Regions from separate parts of the Arthrobacter sp. NPDC089319 genome, predicted to be linked through region 2. Evidence: riboswitches for the same ligand, from Rfam matches in the RefSeq annotation. Region 2 holds a riboswitch; the other holds the start of a gene.
What was found. A riboswitch is a leader RNA that binds a small molecule or an ion and turns the genes downstream of it on or off. The one in region 2 is predicted to bind S-adenosylmethionine.

Region 1 (7,405 bases), on a different contig from region 2:
AGTCAGGCCCTGACCGACCGGCGCTGCCAGCGCGGCGGGAGCGAGGGCTGTGGGCAGCACACCCGCGCCCAGCACCAGCGCGGCCAGCCCGGCGGTCACCTTTTGGGGAACGGATGGCTTCCCCCTTTGGGCACGTTCGGTGCCCCTCCTGTGTTTTGGATGGGCGGATTTCTTGAACATGATGACTCCCCTAGTCGAGTGATGTGTGGCTGGCCACAGCATCTGACGAGGACCTTGGGGAAATCCTTGGAAGCTCCTACCTCAACGTCCGGGGCAAGCAAAAGCCCGCCCCTGCCCCGGCCCTCCAAGGGAGGGCCGGGGACTAGGAACGGGCTATTGTTGCCGTGAAACCTTGGGCAAGCCGCTCTACGCGGTCAACTGCCGCTTGGAGGAGATTACGCCGGTGTCGAATCCGGCCAGGTGCAGGCCGCCGTGGAAGCGGGCGTGCTCGATCTTTACGCAGCGGTCCATCACCACGTTCAGGCCGGCGGCCTCGGCCTTGGCCGCGACCTCCTCGTGCCAGGAGCCCAGTTGCAGCCAGATGGTCTTGGCGCCGACGGCCAGCGTCTCCTCCAGCACGGTGGGCAGGTCGTCGTGCTTGCGGAACACGTCCACCAGGTCCGGGACCTCGGGCAGGTCCGCCAGCGACTTGTAGACCGGCTGGCCCAGAATCTCCTTGGCCACCGGATTCACGAAGTAGACCTTGTACGGCGAGCTGGACAGCAGGTACGTGGACACGAAGTAGCTGGCCCGGCTGGGCTTGTCCGAGGCGCCGACTATCGCAATCGACTTGGTGTTCCGCAGGATGTTCAGCCGTTCCGGGGCGGACGGTCCCACCCACGCGCGTTCTGCTGTGGCGGTCACTTGGCGGCTCCTTCTTCGGCTTCAATCAGTTCTTCCACGGACTCGACTACGCGCGTTCCGGGCTCTGTCCGGGCGGCACGCGCCGCCTGGATCGTGCAGGACTCGCCTGCATAGCTGGGTGAGGCGAACTCGGAGGTGTCGAACGCGTCGTCCTCATGGTCGCGGCTGGGGCCGTGCTCGGCACCTGCCTGCTGCGATGCCGTCAGCGCTTGGTCCAGGTCCCAGAGGATGTCGTCCACGTCTTCCAGCCCCACGGAGATGCGGATCAGGTCCTCGGGCACGCCGGCGGCCACGAGCTGGTCGGCGGTGAGCTGCTGGTGCGTGGTCGATCCCGGGTGCAGCACCAGGGTGCGGGCGTCGCCGATGTTGGCCAGGTGGCTGGCCAGCTGCAGCGATTCGATGAACTTCTGGCCGGCCACGCGGCCGCCCTTGACGCCGAAGCTGAACACCGAGCCCACGCCCTTGGGCAGGTACTTCCGGCCGCGCTCATAGTGCGGGTGCGCGGGCAGGCCGGCGTAGCTGACCCAGGAGACCCGCTCGTCGGCTTCCAGCCATTCGGCCACCTTGCGGGCGTTGGCCAGATGCTCGTCCATCCGCTGCGCCAGCGTTTCCACGCCCTGCAGCAGCTGGAACGCGGACTGCGCGGACAGCGACGGGCCGATGTCGCGCAGCTGCTCGGAACGGAGCTTGGTCAGGAAGCCGTACTCGCCGAAGTTGCCCCACCAGGACACATTGCCGTAGCTGGCCACCGGTTCAGTCATCTGCGGGAACTTGCCGTTGCCCCAGTTGAAACGCCCGGACTCGACCACAACGCCGCCCAGCGTGGTGCCGTGTCCGCCGAGGAACTTGGTGGCGGAGTGGATCACAATGTCCGCGCCGTGCTCGATGGGCCGGATCAGGTAGGGAGTGCTCAAGGTGGCGTCCACCACCAGGGGGAGGCCGGCGTCGTGCGCCACCGAGGCCAGACCCGCGAGGTCGGCAATGTCGCCGGACGGGTTCGCCACGATCTCGGTGTAGACCGCCTTGGTGTTCTCGCGGATGGCAGCGGCGAAGTCGGCCGGGTCGGTGGAGTCAATGAACGTGGTCTCCACGCCGAACCGGCGCAGCGTGACGTCCAGCTGGGTGATGGTACCGCCGTAGAGCTTGGACGAGGCCACAATGTGGTCGCCCGCGCCGGCCAGTGCCGCGAAGGTGATGAACTCAGCGGCCATGCCCGAGGACGTGGCCACCGCGCCGATGCCGCCTTCCAGCGAGGCGATGCGCTCCTCGAACGCGGCCACGGTGGGGTTGCCGATGCGGGAGTAGATGTTGCCGTACTTCTGCAGCGCGAAGAGGTTCGCGGCGTCGTCGGTGTCCTTGAACACGAACGACGTGCTCTGGTAGATCGGCACGGCCCGGGCGCCATGCTCGGCGTCGGGCGTGCCGCCGGCGTGCAGGGCACGGGTGCGGAAACCGAATGTGCGTTCAGCCATCAGGCAGCTCCTTCAAAACTTAGGTTCCCGAGGCAATGACGGTCCTAGCGGCGCGCCCGGATGCGGGGGCGCCATCCGGATCAAAGATTGCTTGCGCTCTCTCCATCGCTTCTGGCGGTAGCACCTTTCCGGTTGGCCGGATGGTTGCTGCGGTGTCAAAGAGCCAGATCTCTCAACCGCTCGGGATGGTCCCGTCCATTCTCGCAACTTCCGCCGTAGCCGCCAAAATTGTTGAGCCGCGTTGCGTCTTGCCTTGAATTTCCAGTACGACGGCGGTGCTCGGCTTGGCTGCCGCGCGTCCGGTGGTCGACCAAGCGAGCGTCTGGTCGTGCCGCGCCTCCGGTGGTCGACCAAGCGAGCGCCGGGTCGTGCCCCGCGTCCGGTGGTCGACCAAGCGAGCGCCGGGTCGTGCCCCGCGTCCGGTGGTCGACCAAGCGAGCGCCGGCGAGCGTGTGGAGACCCGCCGGGGTGCACGCATCCAATGCCACCCGTAGATTAGGTTCCATGGCTGAGCTTACGGCGCTGCAGCGCCTCGCACGGGAACACGGCGTCGGCACGACCTTCCGGGGTTGGGACGGAGCTGAGCAGGCGGTCGCGCCGGCAACGCTGGTCGCTGTCCTCACCGCGCTGGGTGTTCCCTGCAATACCGACGACGACGTGACCGTCTCCCTCCGTGCCGCGGAACTGGCGCCGTTGCAGCGCAACCTGCCGCCCGCCGTCGTCGTCCGCCAAGGAGACGCCACCGAGGTGCCGGTCAATGTTAGTGCCGGCGCGAGCCCCCGGGTGCAGATCGTGTTGGAGGACGGGTCCCGGCGCGACGTTGACGTGGTGCCCGGCGGGCCGCACGAGGCGGCGGGGGTTCCGCGGGATCGTCTGGCCGCGGTGGTGCCGGCCGACCTCCCGCTGGGCTGGCACACGCTTGAGCTGACGGAAGCCGGAACCGGCAGGGCACCAACCGAGGAGTCCGGAGCTGGCAATGCAGCAATCGACCAAGCCCCAATCGGCCAGCGCCCACCCGGCCAGCCCCCGGCGACGCCCGACAGCCAGGCACGGTGCGCGCTGGTCGTCACCCCGCAACGGCTGACCACCGCCGACCGGCTTCACCGTACCTGGGGCCTGATGGCGCAGCTGTACTCCGTGCGCTCGCGGTCGTCTTGGGGTATCGGCGATCTTGACGACCTGGCCGTGCTGGCCGAAACGGCTGCCGCGAAGGGTGCAGGGTTCGTCCTGATCAATCCGCTGCACGCGGCGCAGCCCAAGCCGCCGGTGGAGCCCTCGCCCTACCTGCCCGCGACGCGCCGTTTCGTCAATCCGATCTACCTGCGGGTCGAGGATGTGCCCGAGGCCCGGGACATTCCGCTGGAAAATACCTTCCACGACGCGAATCTGGACGCCGGCATTCTGGACCGCAATCCCGTTTATGCGGCCAAACTCCGGGCACTGGAAGCAGTTTTCGCGGTGCCCCGGCCCGCGGAACGGCAACAGCAGTTCGACGCCTTCCGCGTTCAGGAAGGCGAGGGGCTGGAGCGCTTTGCCCTGTGGTGCGCGCTCGCCGAATCCCTTCCGCCCGGTGCTCCCGAGTGGTCCGACCCGGAGTTCATCGAATCTCAGCGCAGTGCGCTTAAGGACCGCATCGAGTTCCACCAGTGGCTGCAATGGCTGTGTGACGAGCAGCTTGAGGCCGCGCAGCGCCGGGCCCTCGATGCCGGAATGAACCTCGGGATAGTGCATGACCTCGCGGTCGGCGTCCATCCAGCCGGTGCCGATGCTTGGGCGTTGCAGGATGTGCTGGCCGCGGGCATCTCGGTGGGCGCGCCGCCGGACATGTTCAATCAGCAGGGCCAGAACTGGTCCCAGCCGCCGTGGCATCCCGAACGCCTCGCCGAGTCCGGCTATGCCGCCTACCGGGACATGCTGCGGACCATCCTGCGCCACGCCGGCGGCATCCGAGTCGACCACATCCTGGGGTTGTTCCGGTTGTGGTGGATCCCCGTCGGCGGCCCGCCCGGCGAAGGCGCCTATGTGTACTACGACCATGAGGCCCTGATCGGCATCCTCGCCCTCGAGGCCGAACGGGCCGGCGTGGTGGTGATCGGCGAGGACCTCGGGGTCTTCGAGCCCGGCGTTCAGGACTACCTGGCCGAGCGCGGCATCCTGGGCACTTCCATCCTGTGGTTCGAGTACGACGGCGCCACGCCCCGGCCGCCGGAGAGTTACCGCCGCTCCTGCCTCACCAGCGTCACCACCCACGACCTGCCGCCCACCGCCGGCTACCTTGCCGGCGAGCACGTGAACCTGCGCGAATCGCTGGGCCTGCTGAACCGGCCGGTGGAGGAGGAGCGCACCTTGGACCGGGCAGCCCAGGAGTCGGTGCTGTCCCTGGTGCGCTCGCGGGTTCCGGTTGCTTCACAGCACGACGACGACGGCGGCGCCGCCACCTCCGGCGAGCAGCGCACCATCGACGCGCTGCACGCGTTCATCGCGCAGACCCCGTCGGTGCTGCTGGGGGTCGCCCTGACCGACGTGGTGGGGGAGCGGCGGACCCAGAACCAGCCGGGCACCGCGGACGAATACCCCAACTGGCGGATCCCGCTGGCCGGCCCGGACGGGGAAGCCATCCTGCTCGATGATCTGGCCGCCAACGAACGGTTCGACTCGCTGGTCCGCGCGCTGCGGGAACGGTAGTCGGTCCAAACGGGTGCGCCGGCTGGGTCTTACAACCGGGCCAGCAGAGCCTCGCCGGTCTCAGCCGGCCACGAACGGCGACGCCGCTGAACGTGACCGGTGTCCACGTTCAGCAGGAACTGTCCATGTCTTAGAGCGGCGTCCGGCGCTGACTAGGACAAGCGCAAAACCTACCCGCAAAACGTGGACAGCCCGGGGTCGTCGCTGGAGGAGACGCCAACCCCGCGGCGCGCATCGTCATAACCGGGTAAGCAACGCCTCGCCGGTTTCGGCCCGCCGGTAGAACACCTCACGGCCGGAACGCATGGTGGCCGCCAAACCGCTCTCGGACATCACCTTCAGATGCTCGTTGACCGTCCCGGCGGCGAGGTCCAAGCAGCGGGCGAGCTGCGTCGTCGTCATCGGTACATCGAGTTGCGCGAGGATCTGCGCCCGGGTCTTGCCGAGCAGCCGCGCCACCGGGCTGTGCGTCGCCTCGCGGCTGGCTTCCCAGAGCCGGCCGACGCCGCGCGGTGCGTAGGTCAGGGTGGGCACGAACGGCCGGACGTTGAGCACCAAGGTGTTGGGCCAGACGAACGCATTCGGCACCAGCAGCAGGCCGCCGCCGGGCTCGGGCACGTCGTCGGCCTCGCAGCCGCGCATAATCTCCAGCCCGGTGGGCGTGGGGCGGACGCTGGGGTGCAGGCTCTTGAAGACCTCAAGGATGCCGTCGCGCGACAGTTGGGCCAGGCGGCTGTCGATGTCCGCCAGCAGCAGGGAGCGCAGCCGCGGCCACACGGGTTCGATGGCGGTGCGCCAGTACCACTCGAGGGCGGCGGTGATGCCCGGGATGCCGGCGTCGATGTCCTCCGCGAGCCGTTGCAGCTCCTCGCGCGCGTAGTCGGCCGGGTTCTGACTGAGCAGGTGGGTGACGTCGCGCTGCCACACCTCCGGGGGCACATCGGCGACGGCGGCGAGGCCCTCGGCGAACGTGCCCTGGTACTTCGGCGTGGGCGTGATGGAGTCAGCCAGGAAGCCCTTCGGTGGAACCAGCGCGGTGAGCAGGCGCAAATGGTCCCGGGCCTGCGGATCGGCCGACTCGGCGATGCGCCGCTTGGTGGCCTCGATCCATGGCCGGTGGATGGGCGTTCCCACCTGCAGGGCGCGCAGGCTGGCGACCGTTTCGCCCAGCGGCGCCGCCTCGAACCGGACCTTGGTCAGGTCCTCGGCGCTGAGGGTGATGTGCATGGGAACAGCGTAAGGTCGCCGGGTGCTCCGGTCGAGGATTCGGGGAGGGCCGAATCCTGGGCACGGCCGGAGCGTGGAGCCCGGAGCCCGGATCCATTCCCGATTCGGGTCCTGCCGAATCGTGGCCCTTGCCTGAACATGCGCGGAGCCTGAAGCCATGACTACTTCAACGCAGACCCGCCATCACGTCGACGTCGCTGACCGGGCACACGGCTCCAGTCCGTCCTTAGCCGTCCCATCTATCCATCCGTCCGCGACAAGCGTTCGGTCGACCTTGCCAGTGCCTGCTCGCGAGGCTGCCCGCCTCCGTGTCATCCGTGGGATCCGGCCTGCGGTAAATGCCATGTCCCATGCTCTTGTGGCAACTGCTCGCAGGCTCAGCGCATCGTGGCAAGCCGGTGCCGCCAAAGACGCCCTGATCGAGGAGCACCGCGACAAAGTCCGGACCCAGATCCGCCTCTTCGGCGGCCGCTACTGACGGCAACTGTCTGGTCAGCGGCGCGAGACCTACTAGAGGACGCCGGGACTATCCACAGGTCCGGCTCAATGCTGGCGGCCCCGGAGACAGCGGGTCATCATCGGTGTCATGCAGAGCCCGGAAATGATCGCCGAGTATGTTGCGAAAAAAGGAGGTACGGCCTTCGTCAAGGATCTGCGGAGAGCGGGCATCGGATCAGACGCGCTGAAGGTGGCTATCTCTTCGGGTGTCCTGAAGTCCGTTCACCGGGGGCTCGTCGGCACCGCCAACGCGGATGCGAACCTCCGCACTGCAATGACGGCCGGTGGGCTGCTTACATGCGTCTCGGCCGCAAGGGAGCTCGGACTATGGACCATGAAAGACCCGACCCAATTGCATCTGTGGACAGACCACGGCCGACAACCTGTAACCGTGATCAAGCACCGCGGCCGCCTCGTGAACGCAGGCCGCTGGGGTTACGTAGGAAGCGTGGATTGTGTGCTGCACGCAATCCGCTGCCGTCCGCGCCTGGAAGCGCTGGTCATCGCCGAGTCAGCGGTACGCCTAGGACGAGTTTCGAAGGAGGAGCTTGTGGATCTCCTACCCGGTCCGCGAAATAGCTTTCGGCGGCAGTTGGTGCAGGACATAGGCGATGACGCCGATTCGCCGTTGGAGGTTATTGCCCGGGATCTCTTCCGGG
Region 2 (7,405 bases):
GCCGCCCAGCAGCGGTCCGCTGACCGAGGCGAGGCCGAAGGCCGCCCCGATCAGGCCCATGTACTTGCCGCGCTCGCGCGGCGAGACCAGATCGCCGATGATCGCCTGCGCGCCGATCATCAACCCGCCGCCGCCCACCCCCTGGATGGCGCGGAAGGCGATCAGCTGCGGCATGCTCTGCGCCATGCCGGAGAGCATCGAGCCGCCCAGGAACACCGCGATCGCAAAGATGAAGATGCTCTTGCGTCCGAACAGGTCGCCGAGCTTGCCGTAGATCGGCAGCCCGATGGTGGCGGCCAGAATGTAGGAGGTGATCACCCAGGAGATGTGCTCCAGCCCGTTCAGGTCCCCGACGATGGTGGGCAGCGCCGTCGCCACGATGGTCTGGTCCAGCGCCGCCAGCAGCACGGTGAGCATCAGCCCCAAGAACACCACCGTGGTCCGGGGCTGCGCAGCGGCCGCGCCGTCCGGGGGGTGGGCCCGGTTCTGGTCCGCGCGCGCGGACTCCCGGGCTGTCGAGGGACCGGACGGCTGGTGAGGGCCCCGGTCCGGGCTGGGAGGAACTGCCATGGTTAACTTCCTGGCGGCGCGGGTGGCGCAGGCGGCCTGATACTGGTTGCCTGGGGACGCTATCCGCCCCGCGAGAGTTACCGTACTGCCGTCCGCGAGGTGGCACAACCCCCGATTTCGGCGCGGCGCTGTCGTACGCTGGAAGCCTGCCCAGCGAAGGGACACACCAATGGACGACGCCGGATCCCGCCTGATCTTCGGCAGCATGGGTTTGGGCGGTGGCTGGGGGAGCGGCCCGCTGGAGGCCGCCGACGTCGCCGCTGCCCACACAGCCGTGGAGGCGGCACTGGACATCGGCATCAGGGTATTCGATCACGCGGACATTTACGCCCACGGCAAGGCGGAGGCTGCGTTCGGCCGGGTGCTGGCCGAGCGGCCGGAACTCCGGGAAGCCTTGCAGTTGCAGAGCAAATGCGGCATCCGGCTGCCGGTTCCCGGACTGGTGGGCCAGTACGACTCATCCCGCGAGGCCATCGTGGCCGGTACCGAGGAAAGCCTGCGCCGCCTGCACACCGACCATCTGGACACGCTGCTGATCCACCGGCCGGATCCGCTGGCCCCGGCGGAGGAGATTGCCGAGGCGTTCAGCCGCCTCCGGCTGGCCGGGAAGGTCCGCCGCCTGGGCGTCTCGAACATGTCCGGCGAGCAGATGCGGTGGCTGCAGGCCGCGCTCGACGAGCCGCTCGCCGTCAACCAATTGGAAATGAGCCTGTACCGGCGGGACTGGCTTGAATCCGGGGTGCTGGTCAACCACCCGGAAGGCGCCGCCGTCGGCTTTCCGCACGGCACTTTGGAGTACTGTGCTGCCCACGCGGTGGAGTTGCAGGCCTGGGGCTCGCTGGCGCGGGGCCGCTACAGCGGCCGGCCGGCGGAACGGGCCGCCGGCACAGCTGACGAAGCTGACGGCGACGGTGGTGCGGCAGCGGATCGCGCGACGGCAGCCTTGGTCTCCGAGTTGGCCCGGGACAAGGGCTGCACGCAGGAAGCCGTAGTGCTGGGCTGGCTGCTGCGCCATCCGGCCCGAATCCGACCGGTCGTCGGTACCAGCAATCCGGAGCGGATCAGGGCCTGCGGCCAGGCTGAGGAGATCGGCGCGGCAATGACCCGGCAGGAATGGTACGCGCTGTGGGTGGCGGCGCGGGGACGCCCGCTGCCCTAGACGAACGCGGGCTGTACCAGCCGGCGGAACGAGGAGTCGTGGAAGACCAGCGGTTCGTGCGCGCCGACGTGCGTGCTCAGCGCGTGTACCTCCAGCAGCACCACCTGGTGGTCACCGGCCGGGAACTCCTGATGCACCGAGCAATCCAGCCACAGCGCTGCCTCGTTGAGGAAAAGCGCGTCCCGGTCGGTGCGGTCCAGGCTCAGCCCGGCGAAGCGGTCGCCGCTCTTGGAAGCAATCTGGCGGCAGACGCCGTCGTGCTCCGTGCTCAGCACCGACACGCCGATCCGGCCGGCGTGGCGGAGCAGCGGCCAGGTCCGCGAGGTGTTCTGGACGGCGAACATCACCAGCGGCGGCTCCAGCGAAACGCCCACGGTGAAGGAGGAGGCGACGATGCCTTGCGGCTCACCGTCGATGACGGCGCAGAGCGCTGCGATTCCGGAGGGAAAGCGCCCGAAGGCGGAGCGCAGGGTGTTCGGGGTCAAGTCGTTGTGCAGGGACATGGCCATCCTTGAAGCTCAGGCGCATCCGCTGCTGCCGGAGGATACGCGTACTTGCCTGCCGACAAACCCGGCGGGCCGAATCATCACCTGGAGCACCCCGCTACGGTAGAGGGTTGCCGGCCAACCAGCCAGGGCTGTGAAGTTGGCGCTCGTGATTCATTTCCAAGGTAAAGCGGGACGTGGCCTCGGTCAAACGCGGGTAACAGTTCGTCAAGAACTCCCCGTGCGCGGCATCGGCAGCAGGGTCCGTTGCCTTAGGCGTCGGCCGGCTGTTCCGCGCCGCGGTTTAACCGGAACGGGTGGGCGGGATAGACGCCCAGAATCCGGATTTCGGTGGTGAAGAATTCCAGTTCCTCGAAGGCATGGACCATTGGCTGGTCCTCCGGATGGCCTTCGACGTCCACCATGAACATGGTGGCCGCGAATTCGCCGCCGACCATGTAGCTCTCCAGCCGGGTCATGTTGATGCCGTTGGTCGCGAACCCGCCGAGGGCCTTGTACAGCGCCGAGGGAACGTTCCGCACCCGGAAAACAAAGCTGGTCACCGCGGGACCGGGCAGCTCCTCGCGGCTGGGGACGGGCCGCCGGTCCGCCAGCACCACAAACCGGGTGGTGTTCGTTGGATCGTCTTCCACTTTCTCGGCGAAGACTTGCAGGCCGTACAGCTCAGCGGCCATCGGCGGCGCGAGCGAGACCTTGGTGGGATCGTTCCACTCGGCAACTTCACGGGCCGACCCGGCGGTATCGCCGGCAATGACGGGCGTCAGCCCCAAACGGCGGATCAGCTTCCGGCACTGTCCCAGGGCATGGATGTGGCTGTGTACTTCACGGGCCTGTTCCACGGTGGCCCCGGGAATGCCGAGCAGGCTGAAGCGGATGGGCAGGAAGAATTCCTCCACGATCTGCAGCGTGGTCCGGGGCAGCAGGGCATGGATGTCCGCCACGCGGCCGGCGATCGAGTTGTCAATGGGGATCATGGCCAGTTCGGCCTCGCCGCTGGTGACGGCGGCGAAGGCGTCTTCAAAGCTGGCGCATGGCACCGCGTCCCAGCCGGGCCGGACCTCAAGGCACGCCATGTGCGAGTTCGAGCCGGGTTCACCTTGGTACGCGATTGCTGGAGCCATGGGCGAAATTATCCCACCGGGAGGGCCCGTGGCCTTATTCGGCGGGCTCCGGCCGGCGTCACAAAGCCGGAGCGAAGCGCCGATAGAGTGGAGGGCGTGGAAGGATCCAATCCCCGTGCCGTTGCCCTCGGGCTCGCTGCTGCCGTCGTCGCCCTCTTCGCCGTCAGCCTGACGGTGATGCCGTCCATCATGGGGCTGGACATCATGCCCCCGCTAATCGTGGTGTCCGTGCTGCTGCTGATCGCCGCCGGCGTGCTGGCCGGAATGGCTATTGCTGCCAAGCGGTCGGGGCGGCGCTAGCGCAGGGCTATTAGGCGGTCAGGCGACGACGCTAAAGCCTCCGGTCCACCGGAGCTTCTCGGCGGCGGCCAGGGAGATCTGCAGGAATCCCAGGGCCTCGAGGGCCCGGGACAGAGCGCCGGCATCGATGGCGTTCAACCCGGCGGCGGTGACCACCTCGGCCAGCTGGGACTTGGCCGCGGCGTCGTCCCCGGCCATAAGCACGGTGGTGGGCAGGCCGCCGACGGTGCCGGAGGACAGCGTGGCAGCGAAGGTGGTGTTGAAGGCCTTGACCACGCGCGAATCCGGCAGCGAGGCGCTGAGCTCGGCTGCCGCCGAACTGTCGGACGGCACGGTGAGCGAGTCGAAGGTTTCAAAGTTCAGCGGGTTGGTGATGTCGACGACGACCTTTCCCGCCAACTGGTCGCCGCAGCTGCGGACGGTGTCGGACAGGCGGGGTAGGGCACCGCGAGGATGACAATGTCGCCGGTTACGGGCCGGGCGTCGTCATGGTCGAACGACTCGAAGCCGGGAGTCAAGGCCCGCGGCGGGCCCGTGCTGGTGGGCCCAGCCGGAGTGGCGGATCCTAGTCGAGGTCGGATTCCTGAGTGATGCCGTAGGGCACGTCGTCGCTCAGTTCCACAGTGAACTGCCCGGGCCCGGTGCGGGTGACCAGAATGCCGCAATCGCCGTCGATGGCCGCGATGGATTGCAGTTCTTCCACCGCAGCATTGAGGAGGTCGTGGGCCTCGGAGGCCGTCTGTGCCGTCAAAGACTTGGTAGCCAAAGTCGTGGCCATGGTTCTGCCTTTCGTGACCGGAGGCCGCCGCAGAGGAGAAAGCGCGGGATGGGTAGCTTCCGGCCGGAACGTGGTGCCATGCGGAACGGTGCATGGAAGTTTACATTCTGCCATTCCAATGGACATCAGATGAATTATCAAGCGGCGTGGCGTGGAACACCTCTCCGGATTCAGAGGTTCTGGCGCGGATTTGGCGGGGTTCGGCGGCGGGGGAGTGTGGCCAAGAATACGTCGTGGAGGCCGACGTTACGCGGGCGGGCTGCCGATAGTGGGAAGCATGAACTACCGCTACATCCCCTCAGCTGCCGGCCTGACCGTTTGGGGCATCGTCCTCTTCGTTGCAGGAGGTGCGGTGAGCGGCTGGATGTCCGCCTTGGCGGTCCGCGAGTCCTTCCGGGACGCCACCAGCGTGTTCTACAGCTCGAACGCGGAGGTCTACACCGGCTTTGCGGTCCTGTTCGCGGTGGTTTCGATCGCCGGCTTCGTGCTGCTGACGGTAGGGATTTCGCGCGCCGTGAAGCGTGCCGACCAGCGGTACGACGGCTGGTTCCGGACGCTGCAGCCCGGGATCGCGGCGGCTCCATACCCTGCGCCGCTGCCGGCGGCTCCGGTTCAGGGCAACGAACGCGCTCAGGCACCCGGGCCGGGAACCCCAAGCACGGGAATCCCGCCGATGCCGATGCGCGGGCCCGCGCAGCCCGGCCGCTAGCGGCAGCCGTCGTGGATTGTCCGGCCTAGAACGGGTTCAGCAGCCGGTGGACGAACTGCCGGGTGCGCTCCTCCTGCGGCTCGCGCAGCACCTGGTCGGGGTGGCCGCGTTCCACCACCACGCCGCCGTCCATGAACACCACTTCGCTGGCCACTTCCCGGGCGAACGCCAGCTCGTGCGTCACCAGCACCATGGTCCAGCCTTCGTCGGCCAGTTCCTTGATCACGTGCAGCACATCGCCCACCAGTTCGGGGTCCAGCGCCGAGGTCGGCTCATCGAAGAGCAGCAGCGAGGGTTTGAGCGCCAGCGCCCGGACAATGCCGACCCGCTGCTGCTGGCCGCCGGAGAGCTGGTGCGGGTACTGGTCTTCCTTGCCGGTCAGCCCCACGCGTTCCAACAGCGACATGGCCTCGCGTACGGCGTCGGCCCGGGGCCGTTTCTGGACCTGGACCGGGCCCTCGATGATGTTCTGCAGCACGGTCATGTGCGGAAACAGGTTGTAGTGCTGGAACACCATGGCACTGCGGTCCCGCAGCTCGGAAATCTGCTTGCGGCCCACAGGCGAGCCGAAATCCACGGCGGGCCCACCCGCAAAGGTAACCCGTCCGCCGTCGGGAATTTCCAAGCCGTTCAGGCAGCGCAGCACGGTGGTCTTGCCGGAACCGGAGGGGCCGATCAGCGCCAGCACGCCTCCGGTCTTCACCGACAGATCGATGGAGGTCAGCACCTGGTTGCCGCCGAAGGACTTGCGCAGGCCCTCGACGGAGAGCACGGGACTGGCGTCGGCGCCCGAAGGCGCGGCGGGCGGAACTTCAGTGGGCGACATAGCGGTCCAGCCTCTTCTCCAGTCGGGTCTGCCCGGCGGACAGGACCAGGCAGAACACCCAGTAGACCGCCGCGGCCTCCATATACAGCAGCAGGAATTCCTGGCTGAAGGCGGCAATTTCCTGGGCCACCCGGAACGCTTCGGTGACCAGGATCAGCGAGGCGAGGGACGTGTCCTTGACCAGAGAAATGAAGGTGTTGGACAGCGGCGGCACGGAGACCCTGGCCGCCTGCGGCAGGACGATGCGCCGGAGCGTGGTGGTGCGGGCCATGCCGATGGTGTGGCCGGCTTCCCACTGGCCCTTCGGCACGGACAGGATCGCGGCCCTGATCACCTCTGCCGCGTAGCCGCCCACGTTCATCGAGAACGCGATGATCGCGCTGGGCCACGGTTCGAGCACCACGCCGATGGTCGGCAGTCCGTAGAAGATCACGAACAGCTGCACCAGCAGCGGAGTGCCGCGAATGACCGAGATGTAGGCCCGGGCGGCCCCCGCCAAGATCCGGTTGCCGCTGATCCGCATCAACGCGAGCAGGAGCGCCAAGACCAAGCCGATGGCGAAACTGGCCAGCGACAGCGGGATGGTGCCGGTCAGTCCGCCCTGGACAATAGGCCAGAACGAACTGCGCAGCAGCTCCCAGTCGATGTTCATACGGCTACGTTAGCGTCTTGCCCCTGCCCGTTTACTTGGTGACGTCTGCGCCGAAGTACTTCTCGGAGATTTTGGCCAGCGTGCCGTCATCGCGCAGCTCGCCGAGCGCCTTGTCGAAGGCTCCCACCAGGTCCTCGCTGCCCTTCCGGAAGGTGAAGGCGCTCTGCGACTCTTCATCGGTTTCCGCGGCCACCTTGATGTCCTTGTTGTCATGGCTGGCCTGGTAATCCAGGTAGGTGAGCTTGTCGTTGATGGTGGCGTCCACCCGGCCCTGCTCCAGCAGCGAAACGGCCTGCGCCCAGCCCTCGACCGACTGGACATTGGCGCCGGCCTCCTCGGCGAGCTTGTACCAGTTGCTGGTAAGCGACTGCGCGCTGGTCTTGCCCTCTAGATCGGCCAGCGAGGCGATGTCGCTGTTGTCGCTCTTCACCACGACGACGCCGGTGCTCACAGTGTAGGGGTCGGAGAAGTCGTACTTGGCCTGGCGCTCTTCGTTGATGGAGACCTGGTTGGCGATCACGTCGAACCGGCCGGCATCCAAGCCGGCGAAGATGGCGTCCCACTGGGTCTCTTCGAACTTCACGTCCACGCCGAGCTTGTCCGCCACGGCTTTGACGATCTCGACGTCGTAACCGGTCAGGTCGCCCTGACCGCCCTCGTGGAAGCTGAACGGGCGGTAGGTGCCCTCGGTCCCCACTGTGATCACGCCGGCGTCCTGGATCTGCTGAAGCGAGCTGGCGGCGGCGGAGGTCGACGGCTGCGACTCCGACGGCGAGGAGGTGCT

Region 1: another riboswitch for S-adenosylmethionine. It lies ahead of AB0N75_RS02880 (O-acetylhomoserine aminocarboxypropyltransferase/cysteine synthase family protein); the one in region 2 lies ahead of AB0N75_RS17720 (flavin reductase family protein).

The regions. Positions count from the first base shown of each region.
Region 1 is NZ_JBFBGZ010000002.1:8,968-16,372, forward strand. It holds gene AB0N75_RS02870 (Ig-like domain-containing protein) at 1-180, opposite strand, end outside; gene AB0N75_RS02875 (CoA-binding protein) at 367-864, opposite strand; gene AB0N75_RS02880 (O-acetylhomoserine aminocarboxypropyltransferase/cysteine synthase family protein) at 861-2,336, opposite strand; SAM riboswitch class I at 2,436-2,528, opposite strand; gene malQ (4-alpha-glucanotransferase) at 2,841-5,021, shown strand; gene AB0N75_RS02890 (helix-turn-helix domain-containing protein) at 5,259-6,248, opposite strand; gene AB0N75_RS02895 (hypothetical protein) at 6,592-6,726, shown strand; gene AB0N75_RS02900 (hypothetical protein) at 6,835-7,405, shown strand, end outside.
Region 2 is NZ_JBFBGZ010000017.1:12,697-20,101, forward strand. It holds gene AB0N75_RS17710 (DHA2 family efflux MFS transporter permease subunit) at 1-570, opposite strand, end outside; gene AB0N75_RS17715 (aldo/keto reductase) at 740-1,729, shown strand; gene AB0N75_RS17720 (flavin reductase family protein) at 1,726-2,232, opposite strand; SAM riboswitch class IV at 2,275-2,389, opposite strand; gene AB0N75_RS17725 (prephenate dehydratase) at 2,487-3,356, opposite strand; gene AB0N75_RS17730 (hypothetical protein) at 3,453-3,656, shown strand; gene AB0N75_RS17735 (hypothetical protein) at 3,675-4,055, opposite strand; gene AB0N75_RS17740 (hypothetical protein) at 4,222-4,434, opposite strand; gene AB0N75_RS17745 (hypothetical protein) at 4,712-5,143, shown strand; gene AB0N75_RS17750 (amino acid ABC transporter ATP-binding protein) at 5,169-5,969, opposite strand; gene AB0N75_RS17755 (amino acid ABC transporter permease) at 5,956-6,615, opposite strand; gene AB0N75_RS17760 (amino acid ABC transporter substrate-binding protein) at 6,653-7,405, opposite strand, start outside.